2 regions of the Arthrobacter sp. SLBN-122 genome follow, and region 1 is predicted to be linked to the other one. Evidence: predicted binding sites of a transcription regulator. Region 1 holds the regulator's gene; the other holds the start of a gene.

Evidence for each region. The regulator LexA, encoded in region 1, represses DNA repair genes until DNA is damaged. The targets are predictions, from matches to a motif close to TCGAACANNTGTTCGA.
Region 2: the regulator LexA is predicted to act here: its motif matches at 2,128-2,143, upstream of FBY36_RS08425 (shikimate dehydrogenase).

Annotation. Positions count from the first base shown of each region.
Region 1 covers NZ_VFMS01000001.1:3,572,794-3,577,422, reverse strand. Annotated here, with positions in the region: gene FBY36_RS16465 (histidinol-phosphate transaminase) at 1-802, opposite strand, end outside; gene FBY36_RS16460 (LysM peptidoglycan-binding domain-containing protein) at 914-1,255, opposite strand; gene lexA (transcriptional repressor LexA) at 1,691-2,428, shown strand; gene FBY36_RS16450 (ATP-dependent DNA helicase) at 2,517-4,577, opposite strand; gene hflX (GTPase HflX) at 4,570-4,629, opposite strand, start outside.
Region 2 covers NZ_VFMS01000001.1:1,796,854-1,801,482, reverse strand. Annotated here, with positions in the region: gene FBY36_RS08435 (MFS transporter) at 1-981, opposite strand, end outside; gene FBY36_RS08430 (IclR family transcriptional regulator) at 1,217-2,083, shown strand; gene FBY36_RS08425 (shikimate dehydrogenase) at 2,236-3,117, shown strand; gene FBY36_RS08420 (bifunctional sugar phosphate isomerase/epimerase/4-hydroxyphenylpyruvate dioxygenase family protein) at 3,117-4,629, shown strand, end outside.

The sequences.
Region 1 (4,629 bases):
TTGCCTGGGTGATCGCGGACAGGTGGTACGGCAGGCGCACCAGCCGCAGCGCGTCGGTGACCTCCGGGGCGGCCGCCATGTAGCCAAGCCGGGCGCCGGCCAGTGCGAAGGCCTTGCTCATGGTCCGGGAAACGATGAGCCGCTCCCGTCCGGGCAACAGGGTCAGGGCGCTGGGAGTCCCGTCGTGGGCGAACTCGTGGTAGGCCTCATCCACGATCACAATGGCCTGGCTTGCCTCGCCAGCCTCGTAGACAGCCTCCACGACGTCCAGTCCCAAGCCGGTTCCGGTGGGATTGTTGGGCGAGCAGAGGAAGACGATGTTCGGCTGCAGTTCCTTGACCTGCCGGGCGGCGGACTCTGCGCTAAGGTCATAGCCTTCCGCACGTTGACCCGTGATGTACTCGGTGTCCGTTCCGCTGGCCAGCAGAGGGTACATGGAGTACGTGGGCGGGAAGCCGAGGGCGGTGCGTCCCGGCCCGCCAAAAGCCTGCAGGATCTGCTGCAGCACCTCGTTGGAGCCATTGGCTGCCCAAAGGTTGGTTTCGTCAAGCCCGTGCCCCAGGTATTCCGCCAATGCTTTCCGCAGTTCGGTGAACTCGCGGTCAGGATAGCGGTTGAGCCCTGCAGCAGCCTCCGTGACGGCGGCGCTGATGGCGGCACGCACGTCCGCCGGAACACCATGAGTGTTCTCATTGACATTCAGCAGGATGGGGACGTCCAGTTGGGGTGCCCCGTAAGGGGTCAGCCCACGAAGATTGCTGCGGAGGGGAAGCCGGTTCAGACGTTCTAGCTGGTCGTTCACCTGAACAGTTTAGTTGCCGGGACAACCACCGGAAAATGTGACGGGTGCTGTTCGCCAAGGGCGTGGCGGGCAATTGCCCGGGTTTCTACCAGGACTGACGCCCGCATCCCCTTAGCGCGTAGGGACGAACAGTTGCTGACCAGGCAGGACGGCGCCGGCGGAAAGGTTGTTGAGCTGGACGATATCTGCCACCACGTCCCGGGCATCCCGGTCTGGAGCAACGGCCCCGGCAATGGACCACAGCGACTGCCCGCCCTGCACCGTTACCGTAACCGTGGGCGTCACGGCCAGGTCCGCAGCGGAATCGGAAGCCTTGGCCGGCGAGTTGAAGAGTCCGGCCAGGGACATCAGGAGGACGGCGAGTAGCACAAGCGGAACTCCGATCAGGACGACCTGCCCCCGTCGTGTGAGCCGCAAAGGTGCTGCTGAGGGGCGGGCGCTGCTTGACGAAATCGAGCGCTTTGAAGTCTTCCGCCCCTGCAGGGAAACCGCCTGCGGGAGTGAAACCTGGTGAAGAGATATAGCTGACATGAACTGAGCCCTCCTGGACCTGCCGTGCTGCCCGGGTGTCCGCCCAGCCAACCGCCCCTCGATTCATTCCGCGCCACTTAACTTCTTCCGGCTACGTCTTCGAATAGGGCATGCACTGGTTAGAACACATGTTCGAACTTTGCTTGTTTAGTTTTAGCACCTATCAACGAATAATGTCGAGACTCGCTAGAACAAATGTTTGAAAAACCCATGTGGCTGGCCTAGCTTTGAAATCACAGAACAACCACCACTGAAGTTGAACAGCAGGGTCTGACAATGACAGTGGCAGTCCTTCAGGGGGTGCTGGGCAACAGTGCTCCTGGAAGATCCGGCGGCAAGCGAAAGGCATTGGCGAATATGGCAGCAGCAGCCGCCGGGGGCAGGACCGCCCCGCAATCGAAGAAGACGGCAAAGGGTTTGACGCCGCGGCAGAAGAAGATCCTCGAAACAATCCAGCGCTCAGTCAATGAAAACGGGTACCCGCCCTCCATGCGCGAAATCGGCGACACCGTGGGCCTCGCGAGCCTCTCCAGCGTGACCCACCAGCTCTCGCAACTGGAAAAGCTGGGTTACCTGCGGCGCGACCCCAAGCGGCCGCGCGCCATGGAAGTCCTGATGCCCCTCACGCTGGACGGCGGCGGCGGCAAGGCAGCAGGCACATCTCCTGCACCTCAGGCCCAGGGCAGCGGAGCCACGGTGACGGAACTGCCCACCGCTCTTGATACGGCCATGGTTCCGCTGGTTGGCCGGATTGCTGCCGGCGGCCCCATCCTTGCCGAGCAACTCGTCGAGGACGTCATGCCGCTCCCCCGCCAGCTCGTTGGCCAGGGTGAACTGTTCATGCTCAGGGTGGCGGGCGATTCCATGGTGGACGCGGCCATCTGTGACGGTGACTGGGTGGTGGTGAGGCGCCAGGCGGACGCTGCCAACGGGGACATCGTTGCGGCCCTGCTCGATGACGAGGCAACCGTCAAGACGTTCCGCCAGCGCGACGGCCACACCTGGCTGCTCCCCCAGAACACCCAGTACGAACCCATCCTGGGAGACCACGCCACCATCATGGGCAAAGTGGTCTCGGTCCTGCGTTCCCTTTAGCCGTTTCCTTTAGCCAAGGATCCACCGGCCACCTTCATCTTTGGCCAGCGGTCCGGACGTTTACTGGGGAGTTGTCCCTGGGCGTCAACTATCTGGCCGCGTCCGCTCCAAGCCTGGTCAACGCGGCCAGCGCCTTGCTGCGGTCCGTGGTGGCCCAGAACGGCGGGAGCGCTCCCCGCAGGAAGCCGGCATAGCGTTCAGTGGCCAGCCGGGAATCCAGAACGGCCACCACACCTTTGTCTCCGGTGGACCGGATCAGCCGGCCGGCGCCCTGGGCCAGCCGGATGGCGGCGTGCGTGGCCGACACCGACATGAAGCCGTTCCCGCCGGCCTGCGCCACGGCACGTGAACGCGCCGTCATCAGCGGATCGTCCGGCCTCGGGAACGGTATGCGGTCGATCACTACAAGGCGGCAGGAGCCTCCCGGAACATCAACCCCCTGCCACAGGGACATCGTCCCGAAAAGGCAGGTGTCCGGTTCGTCGGCGAACTGCTTGACCAGGGCAGTCATGGTGGATTCGCCCTGGCAGAGGACAGTCACGTCGAGCTTGGGCCGGAGGGCGTCGGCGGCCTCTTCGGCCGCCCGGCGCGATGAAAACAGGCACAGAGCACCGCCGCCCGACGCTTTGATAAGCGCCTCCAGTTCCTCCAGCGCCTCGGGGGAAACGCCGCGGGCGGGTTTTGGCAGGTGGCCGGCCACATAGAGGATGCCCTGCTTGGGGTAATCGAAGGGAGAGCCCACGTCCACGCCCGTCCAGCTGGGTGCGCCCTCCCCGATGAGGCCCAGTCCACCGGCAGCTGGCTCGAAAGCGGAACCAATCGCCAGCGTCGCGGACGTCAAGACGACGGTGTGCCCGGCGAAGAGCCCTTCCCGCAACCTTCCAGCAACGGAAAGCGGTGCGATGTTGATCAGCACCGGCGCGTTGTCGTCAGGCTGCGTGTATCCCTGGCCTGGGTCGAAGGTGCCGGCACGGGAAAACCAGACGACTTCCCGGTTTTCCCTGGCAGCGATCAGACGCTCGCACAGTTCCAGGATGAGCATGAGCCGGGACCGCGCCAGCTGCCGGCCGCCATCGGCAGTGGTGTTGCTGTCCCCTTTGGAATCCGACAATGCGGCGCGGCACGCCTCCCGAAGCTGGTCGATGCAGTCCAGCTGTTCATCATTCAGGCCGTTGGGGAGCAGGCCGTTCGGCGCGCCGGCAAGGGCCAGCTCAAGATTGTCGGCTGCGGCGTTCAAGGCATCGACGGTAATGGCGGTATGTTTGCGGGCGCCGGACGCGGCAGCGTGGACCATGGCCACAGACAGCTGCCCGGACACGGCTCCGGTAACCCGGTCCTGGAGTTCGTGGGCTTCGTCCACCACCACGACGTCATACTCGGGCAGGACTGCAAGCCCTTCGAAGGCGCTGACGGCAAGCATGGCATGGTTGGTCACCACCACGTCTGCCTCGGCTGCGTCCTGCCGCGCCAGCTCGCTGAAGCACTCGGCGGCCATGGGGCATCTTTGGGCGCCCAGGCATTCCATGGAGGTGACGGACACCTGTCGCCAGGCACGGTCTGTCACGCCGGGGAGAAGTTCGTCCCGGTCACCGGTGGCCGTTTTCTCCGCCCATTCGCGGAGCCGAACCACTTCCTTCCCAAGCTGGGAGGAGGGGCCGCCCACGGACGCGGCGAAGTGCGGGACGCTGGTGTCTTCGCCCAGGGAAAAGAGCTGCCCTTCGGCAGGCTCCTCTGAGGGGAACCCGCCTTCGAGTTTGTGGCGGCAGACGTAGTTGGACCGCCCCTTCACCAGGGCAACTTTGACCGGTCTTTCCAGGGCCGGAGTGATGTTCTTCAGCAGCCGCGGCAGGTCCCTTCCGACAATCTGGGTTTGCAGTGCCAGCGTTGCCGTGGACACCAACGCCGGCTTGTTACTCTCCAGGGCGTGCGCGATCAGCGGCACCAGGTAGGCCAGCGACTTGCCGGTGCCAGTGCCGGCCTGGACCAGCAGGTGGTTGCCGGTTTCGATGGCCCGGGCCACCTGCCTGGCCATTTCGTGTTGTCCGGTGCGGCTTTGTCCGCCCATGCCGGCGACGGCACGGTCGAGCAGTTCGATAACGAACTGCTCGCCGTCCGTCTGCGCGGCGTCGCCGGCCGCGGGATCACTCATTGACGACGAATGGTTCCAGTTCGGACGCCAGGCCCTCGCGGACCTTCACCTC
Region 2 (4,629 bases), 1.8 Mb from region 1:
GAACAGCGGGGTCAGGATTGCGCTGGCCACGGCACCGTAGATGAAGACGGGTTTGCGGCCGATCCTGTCCGCGAGCTTCCCGAAGAGCGGCTGGGTGCCCACGGCCACCAGGTTGGCGCCCACGACGAGCCAGAGGGTGGTGGTGCCGTCCACGCCGGCGACGGTCTTGGCGTAGCTGATGGCCAGGGTGCCGAACACGGTGGAGACGGCGGCGATGAAGGCGCAGGCGACAACACGCAGGACGTCGCGCCAGTGGCCCTTGAGGAGGTCGGCGACGGGAAGCTTGGAGATCTGGGCGTTCTTCTGGGCTTCCTCGAAGGCCGGCGGTTCGTGCAGCGTGCGGCGGATGAAGAAGGCAACGATGACCACCACGGCGCTGAGCCAGAACGGGATGCGCCAGCCAATGCCGTACTTGATCTCATCCGGCAGGGCCAGGACGGGGATGAAGACCAGGGCGGCGAGGATCTGGCCGCCCTGAGTACCGGTGAGGGTCCAGGAGGTAAAGAAGGACCGCTGGTTGTCCGGGGCGTGCTCGAGGGTCATTGAGGAGGCGCCGGCCTGCTCACCGGCGGCGCTGAGGCCCTGGCAGAGGCGGGCGATCACCAGGAGGGCCGGAGCCCACCAGCCGACAGTCCGGAAGTCGGGGAGGCAGCCGATCACGAACGTCGACGCGCCCATGAGCAGCAGGGTGAACATCAGGACCTTCCGGCGGCCCACCCGGTCACCGAAGTGGCCCAGGATGATGGCGCCCACGGGACGCGCCACATAGGCGAACCCGAAGGTGGCGAAGGACATGATGGCAGCGTTGGTGTCTGCATCGGGGAAAAAGACCTTGGGGAAGATCAGCGCGGCAGCGGATCCGAAGATGAAGAAGTCATAGTATTCGACGGCGCTGCCCAGGAAGCTGGCGAGGGCGGCCTTCTTGGGCGTCCCGGCGGAGGTGAGGGCACCCGCCCCGGCGGACGGAAGTGTCTGGCTCATGGTGTTCCTTTGGTGTGACGACATTGTCGCGGATGTGGATCTGGGGGTCGCAGCCGCCGCTGCCTGGGTGCGGGCGGGGCGCGATGCGGCTGGAGTCCGGAAAAGACCCAAGCATTCGTAGCCACATGGTGGGAGCTACTTGTGCGATACAGAAACTATGACTGTGAGGGCAGTCACCTGTCAAGAAAATAATCACCATCTAGAAATAGCTCTCACATTGTGGGAACATCGATCCATGAGTGTGAACCAAACCACAGCGGTCAATGAAGAATCCGCTGCTGCCGTCCCCGCCGCCGCAGAGCCCGTGAACGCCATGCCCCCGGAAGCCAAGGTCGGCGGCCGTCCTGCGGACCGTACGGACATGGTGGGCAAAGCCCTGGGCCTGCTGGTCCTGCTGGGGGACGAGCCCCGCGGTGCCAGCGCCGCGGAGATTTCCCGCCGGGCGGAACTGCCGTTCAGCACCACCTATCGCCTGCTTGGATCCCTGACCCGTGACGGCTTTGTGGACTATGAGCCGGACGGCCGCCGCTACCATCTGGGCCTGCGCATCTTCCAGCTGGGCCAGCGTGTGTCCAACCATCATGGTTTCGCCGGTACTGCGACGCCCGTCCTGCGCCGGGTCACCGCCGAGACCGGCGAGGCAACCATCCTCAGCGTCCGCGACGGCCACCATCACCTGACGGTCAGCAAGGTGGACGGTCCCCAGATGTTCCGGGTGACCAGCGACCCCGGCCACCTGGGCTCCCTGTCCACCACCGCCGTCGGGAAAGCCCTGGTGGCCTTCGCCGAGGACGCGGAGCGGGAAAGGCTCCTGGCGGAATTGCCGCTCGAAGCGCTCACCGAAAAGTCCATCACGGGCCGGGATGCATTCCGCGCCGAAATCGAGCAGGTGCGCCGGCAGGGCTACGCCGTCATGGATGAGGAAAACGAGGCCGGCATGCGCGCCGTGGCCGTCCCGCTGCTCAACAGCCAGGGCCATGCCTTCGCATCCCTCGCAACTGCCGTGCCGGTATTCCGCCTGGGCCTCGAGGAGTTGAAGGCCCACGTTCCGCTGCTGCAGGAAGCTGCCGCGGAGCTCGCCGCAAGGCTGCCGCAGCGCTAGCAGCCAAAGAAATCCCGTGTTCTTGGAGCCCGGTTGTTCGTATGTAGAACAACAGTGCGATAAGTGAACAATTGATGTACCGTAATCCCTGTCACCCCGCAGCGCGCCCAACTTCCGCGCCTGCCCGGTGCCGTACCAAAGGAGCTGCACGCATGAGCAATCGAACTGAGTCCTACCTGGTGGGACTGGTTGGTGATGGCGTCACGCCATCGCTCACGCCGCCCATGCACGAACGGGAAGGTGACGTGCAGGGCCTGCGTTACCTGTACCGCCCCATCGACCTGCTGGAGCTGGGCCTGACCGGAGAGTCGGTGGGCGCCATCCTGCACAGCGCCAGGACCCTTGGCTTCAACGGCCTGAACATCACCCACCCCTGCAAGCAGCTGGTCCTGCAGCACCTGGACGAGGTGAGCCCGGACGCCCGCCGGCTGGGCGCCGTGAACACCGTGGTGATCCGCGACGGCCGTTTCATCGGCCACAACACTGACTTCTCCGGCTTCGCCGCCGCTTTGTCGTCCGGCCTCCCCGCAGCCCGGCTGGACCGTGTGGTGCAGCTGGGTGCCGGCGGTGCCGGATCCGCCGTCGCCTACGCCCTGCTGACCGCCGGCGTCCGCACGCTGCACCTGGTGGATGTGGATCCGATGCGGGCCGGGGCCCGGGCTGCCGAGCTGGCGGCCTTTTTCCCGGACAGCACCGTGACGGCAGGCACGACGGCGGAGCTGCCGCAGCTGATGCGCGGGGCCGACGGCCTGGTGCACTGCACCCCCGTGGGCATGGCCGCCCACCCCGGTGTGCCGCTGGACCTGGACCTGCTGGAGTCCCGGCACTGGGTGGCGGACATCGTCTACCGCCCCATCGACACCGAACTGGTCCGGGCTGCCCGGGGCAAGGGCTGTGACGTCCTGGACGGCGGGCGGATGGCCGTGGGCCAGGCTGCGGATGCGTTCCGGATCTTCACGGGCCTGGATGCTGATCCGGACCGCATGCGCAGCCACTTCCTGGAGCTTGTGGCCGCCGAGGAGGTGAACGCCTGATGCGCACCGGAATTGCCACCGTCTGCCTGTCGGGCACCCTGAAGGAGAAAATGCAGGCGTGCGCCATCGCGGGCTTCGATGGCATCGAAATCTTCGAACAGGACCTGGTCACCTCGCCGCTCAGTCCCGAGGACGTGCGGAAGATGGCCGCGGACCTGGGACTTGGCCTTGACCTTTACCAGCCGTTCCGCGACTTCGACGGCGTCACCCCGGACGTGCTCAAGGCCAACCTCCGCAGGGCTGAGGCCAAGTTCAAGCTCATGGCCCGGCTGGGCATGGACACCATCCTGGTGTGCTCCAACGTGGCCACCGCCAGCATCGACGACGACGGCCTCCGCGCCGAACAGCTGGCACAGCTGGCCAACCTGGCCGGTGACCACGGCGTCAAGGTGGCCTATGAAGCGCTGGCCTGGGGAAAGTATGTCAACGACTACGAGCACGCCTACCGGCTGGTGGAGATGGTGGACCACCCCAACCTGGGGACCTGCCTGGATTCCTTCCACATCCTGTCCCGTGACTGGGAGACCTCCCACGTCGAGGCGTTCAACCCGGACAAGATCTTCTTCGTGCAGGTGGCGGACGCCCCCAAGCTCTCCATGGATGTGCTGTCCTGGAGCCGCCACTACCGGGTCTTCCCGGGCGAGGGGCAGTTTGAACTGGCCAAGTTCATGGGCCACGTGGTCCGTGCGGGCTACACCGGACCTGTTTCGCTGGAGGTCTTCAACGACGTCTTCCGCCAGTCTGATGTGGAGCGGACTGCCGTGGACGCCATGCGTTCGCTCATCTGGCTTGAAGAGCAGAGCGCCAAATGGCTCGCGGACGCCGAGGGGGCGCCGAACGACGGAGCCGGCCTCCGCCGTCGTTATCCCATGGAACTTGCCACGCTGCCCAAGGTGAACGAGCCTGCCGGCTTCAACTTCGCCGAGGTGAAGGCGGACGACACCGCGCAGCTGGAGCGGCTCCTTGGCCAGCTCGGCTTCGCGTTCGAAGGCCGGCACCGCACCAAGGACGTCCAGCTGTGGACCATGGGCCAGGCCCGCGTGATCATCAACGAACAGGCCGCGCAGCACGCCGAACCAGCCATCGCGGCGCTGGGGTTCGACGTCGATTCCCCCGTGATTGCCTCCGCCCGGGCCCAGCAGCTGAAGGCCCCCGTGGTGGCCCGCAAGGTGCAGGCGGACGAGGAAGTGTTCCAGGGCATCTCCGCCCCGGACTCCACCGAGATCTTCCTCTGCCAGGGCAGCCCTGACGGCACCGCGGCATGGACCCATGAGTTCGGGGAAGGGCTGGAACACCCTTCCGCCGGAGCCAGCGCGGTGATCGACCACGTCAACCTTGCCCAGCCGTGGCAGCACTTCGATGAGGCAGTCCTCTTCTACACCAGCGCACTGGCCCTGGAGCCGCAGCCGTTCGCGGAGGTGCCCAGCCCCAGCGGGCTGGTGCGCTCGCAGGTCATGCAGGCCTCGAACGGCGACGTACGTCTGGTGCTGAACCTGGCACCGGTACAGCAGG